Regions from separate parts of the Pinirhizobacter sp. genome, predicted to be linked through region 2. Evidence: predicted binding sites of a transcription regulator. Region 2 holds the regulator's gene; the other holds the start of a gene.

Region 1 (2,201 bases), on a different contig from region 2:
GCGCTGTTCGCTGGCCTGCGCAACCAGATCGACGAAGGCATGTCGGTGGTGCTGGGCAACCTGTTCATCGCCATTTCCGGGGCGCTGATGCTGGCCGGTGTTTCGCGTCACGTCGACCGGCCGCTGCGCTGGGGACTGCCGGTGGTGTTCATCGCGGTTTTCGTGGCGGCGCAGGCGTTTTTCGAGTACATCGTGCCGAGCCTGCGCGTGCGCCTGCACCTTTTCAGCGTGCAGATGGTGGCGTGGGATGCCTGCACGGTGTGGATGCTGCTTCGCCACGGGCCGCGCGAGTTGCGCACCAGTTGCCGGCTGGCGGCGGTCGTTTTTATAGCTGACCTGCTGTTCTATGCGGCCAGGCCGTTCATTCCGCTGGCTGCCGGCATGGGCGAGGACGCCATGCACGGCGGCACGCCGATCGTTGCCACTTTTGTGATCGGCATCATGCTGGCGCTGGGCTGGTTCATCGCCTTCATGCTGCTGGTGACCGAGCGCCTGGCCGTGGACCTGGGCCGCCTGGCGCGCATCGATGGCCTGACGGGCCTGCTCAACCGCGTTGCGCTGATCGAAGACGGTAGCCGCGCTCTGGCACACTGCCGCGCGCGCGGCCGCCCCTTCGCACTGCTGATCTTCGATCTTGATTACTTCAAGAAGGTCAACGACACCTATGGCCACGATGGCGGCGATGCGCTGCTGCGCCAGTTTTCGAACCTGATCGGCGCGGTGCGCGAACCGGGAACTTTGCTTAGCCGTTACGGCGGCGAGGAATTCGTGCTGGCGCTGCCGGGCCTGACCCTGGGCGAGGCCGCGGTGCTGGCCGAGGACATGCGCCAGGCGGTGGCGGCCACCGAGGTGCCCTTCGGCGGCACGCGGTTGTCGATGACCACCAGCATCGGCGTGGCCGTGGCGGACACTACGCAAACGTTTGAGGAGCTGATCGCTCGCGCGGATGAGGCGCTGTACAAGGCGAAGGCCGCTGGCCGGAACCAGGTGTCCGCCTGCTGAGGCGATGTGCGTTTCGTTGGGGCTCGCTGGCCGCTGCAGTTGATCAGACTTACGGTGGCTCGGCTTCGCCATCGCAACGGCTGCGGCGCCCGGACGCCTCGCAAGAGCCGCCGGGTGCCACCCTTGCCGCGACGGCTTCGCCGTCCTGGAGGGAAGGAGAGCCGCTGCGCGGCTCGTGTCTTATGGCTTCGCCCTCCAGGACCGCACAGTCGGGCGGGGTTATTCGAATCGGCCTCCTGCCTCAGCGAATAATGCCGGCCATCCATGGCCGGCACCGCTGCGCGGCCTTGTCCGCCCGACTGCGCTCGGCTGCAGATGTCGCGGCAAGGGTGGCACCCGGCGACTCAGCGAACCCGGCCTATAATCGGGGTTTCGACGCTTCCGCCGATAACCTAAGTGACTGTTGCCACTATCCACGATGCCTTTGCTGACCCCGCGGCGATCTTTGCGCGAGGCCCTGTTCGCCTGACCGTACTCACGCCGCGGCTGCTGCGCATCGAGTTCGACCCCGCTGAACGTTTCAACGACGCACGCACGCAGTTTGCCGTGCGCCGCGGCTTGCCCAAACCAGCCTTCGACGTGATCGAGGACGAGGCCTGTCTGGTGCTCGACACTGGCGTGCTGCGCCTGGAATGGATCAAGGGCCGTAGCGCGCCTGATCAAAGAAACCTCCGCATCCTGCTCCGAGATGGCGACCAGGAAACACTCTGGACCCCGGGCATGGCGGAAGAAGGGAACCTCCTGGGTACTTACCGCACGCTCGACCGCTACGACGGCGACACCTGGACGGACGGCCATAAGATTCCGTTGGAACAAGGCATCCTGTCACGCAGCGGCTGGCATGTGGTGGACGATTCAACGAGCTTTCGGCTGGATGAAGACGGTTGGGTGGCCAACGGTGGCCAGGCACCGGTACTGGACTTCTATTTCTTCGGCTATGGCCACGACTTCCGCGGGGCCATAGCGGACTTCGCCGCGGTGTCCGGCCCACAACCGCTGCCGCCGCGCTTCGTCTTCGGCTACTGGTGGTCGCGTTACTGGAATTACTCCGACCAGGAACTGCGCCGGCTGTTGGGCCGTTTCGGTACTGAGCGCATGCCGCTCGATGTGCTGGTACTGGACATGGACTGGCACACCACGCCGGGTCTATCGCTGCGCGCGGGGCTCGACGAGCGCGACGAATTTGGCGAACAACGCGG
Region 2 (2,201 bases):
GCAGTTCGCGCAACGCCGGGGGCACGTCATGGCCCAACGGGGAGATCATCGTGTTCATGGCTGGCCTTAGCTCGCGGCCGCGAGGCGTTCGAAGATGCGGTCGAGTTTTTCCTTCAGCGTGACGGCGGTGAACGGCTTGACCACATAGCCGTTCACACCGCTTTGCGCTGCCGCGATGATCTGGTCGCGGTTGTTTTCGGCGGTGACCATCAACACCGGCAGGTGTTTGAGCGCGGCGTCGGCGCGGATGGCGCGCAGCAGCTCGATGCCGGTCATGTTGGGCATGTTCCAGTCGGTCACCACCAGGTCGAACGAGGCCGCGCGCAGTGATGCGAGCGCGGTGACGCCGTCCTCGGCCTCGGCGATGGCGGTATTGGTGAAGCCGAGTTCGACCAGGAGGTTCCTGACGATACGGCGCATGGTGGAGAAATCGTCCACCACCAGGATTTTCATGTTCTTGTCCAAAACGTCTCTCCGCGATGCGTTCGCGCTACTTCTTTGTTCGTCGGGGCTTTTCAGGCCCGCTCGCGCCAGCCACCCATGCGGGCGCGGAGGCGGATCAGGGCTTGTCCGTGGATCTGGCACACGCGCGACTCGCTTACGCCGAGGATGGCGCCGACCTCCTTGAGGTTCAGCTCCTGCTCGTAATAGAGCGACATGACCAGTTTTTCGCGTTCGGGTAGGGAGTCGATCGAGTCGGCCAGGGCCTCGCGCATGCCTTCGCGCTCGAAGAGCGCATCCGGACCCTGGGCGTCGGGGTCGGCCACATCGATGGCCGAGCCTTCGTCACCCTCGGGGGCCGACAGCGACAGCAGGCGGGCGCCCGCGGCATCGGCGAGGATCTGGTTGTATTCGAGCGCATCGATGCCAAGACGCTTCATCACTTCCGCGTCGTCGGCGTCGGCGCCGGTCTCGTTCTCGATCTGTCGCGTCACCTCCGCTACTTCACGTACCTTGCGATGGACCGAGCGGGGCGTCCAGTCCGTCTTGCGCAGCTCATCGAGCATGGCGCCACGGATGCGGATGCCCGCGTATGTCTCAAAACTGGCCGCGCGCGTCGGCGAAAAATTCCTCGCCGCCTCGAGCAGGCCGATCATGCCGGCCTGGATCAGGTCGCCCACGTCCACACTCGCCGGCAGGCGCCCCATCAAGTGGTAGGCGATCCTGCGGACCAGCGGCGCGTGGATACGCACCAGCTCATCCGCCGGGATACGCGAAACCTCCAGGTATTCGGTGGCGACGCTCATGACGGCAACCCTCCCATCGGACGGGGGCGCTCGCTGAAAAAGCCGATGCGACCCTGGGCGCGACGCTCGGGTTCGCCCCATGTATCGACCGCACGTGCCAGATTCTTGAATCCGAGCGCCGAACGGCTGCTTGGCCATGCTTCGACGACCGCCGCCTGGCGACGGATCGCCTGGCGCAGGTATTCGTCGTGGGGGACCATCCCCATGAAGTCCAGGGACACGTCCAGGAAGCGTCCGGTCACCCGGGAAAGCTTCTCGAACAACTGTTTACCTTCCTGTGCATGACGGACCATGTTGGCCACGATGCGGAAACGGGGGACGTCGAATTCGCGCGAGAGCACCTTGATCAGGGCATAGGCGTCGGTGAGCGAGGTCGGCTCGTCGCAGACCACCACCACCACGTCGTCGGCGGCGGCGGCGAACATCGACACGCTGTCGGACAGGCCCGCGGCGGTATCGACGATGAGAAATTCAGGGCGGACGGTGAGCTCGTCGAAGGCGCGGATCACCGCGGCGTGCTCGACATTGGGCAGTTGCGCCATGCGCCGGGTGCCGGAGGTGGCCGGGATCACCTTCAGGCCGTGGCGTGAATCGGTGATCAGTTCCTCCAGCCGGGCGCTGCCTTCGAGCAGGTGGCCCAGGTGGCGCGTGGGCTGCAGGCCCAGCAGTACGTCGACGTTGGCCATGCCAAGGTCGGCATCCAGCAACAAGGTGTCGCGGCCACCCATGGCCAGGGCCATGGCGAGGTTCACCGCCGTGGTGGTCTTGCCGACACCGCCCTTGCCGCCGGCCACCGCGATGGTGCGGCAGGGCTGGCGGTCGCCGATAAAGGCCAGTCCCGCGGCCTGGTGGGCGGCGACGGCGAGGTCGTTGCTGCTGGGCGGCGAAGACATCTGCAGGTAACTTCCGATTGCGAGGTTCATGGGGATTCCGTTGCTCACGCCAGGGCGGGTT

What was found. The regulator FliA, encoded in region 2, starts transcription of late flagellar genes. The targets are predictions, from matches to a motif close to TAAAGTTTNNCNNNCNNNGGCCGATAA.
Region 1: the regulator FliA is predicted to act here: its motif matches at 1,367-1,393, upstream of VGM61_RS14120 (glycoside hydrolase family 31 protein).

Annotation. Positions count from the first base shown of each region.
Region 1 is NZ_DASYDG010000039.1:7,513-9,713, forward strand. Features, by position in the region: gene VGM61_RS14115 (GGDEF domain-containing protein) at 1-1,002, shown strand, start outside; gene VGM61_RS14120 (glycoside hydrolase family 31 protein) at 1,399-2,201, shown strand, end outside.
Region 2 is NZ_DASYDG010000010.1:40,838-43,038, forward strand. Features, by position in the region: gene VGM61_RS03090 (protein phosphatase CheZ) at 1-58, opposite strand, end outside; gene cheY (chemotaxis response regulator CheY) at 67-465, opposite strand; gene VGM61_RS03100 (RNA polymerase sigma factor FliA) at 516-1,247, opposite strand; gene VGM61_RS03105 (MinD/ParA family ATP-binding protein) at 1,244-2,074, opposite strand; gene flhF (flagellar biosynthesis protein FlhF) at 2,185-2,201, opposite strand, start outside.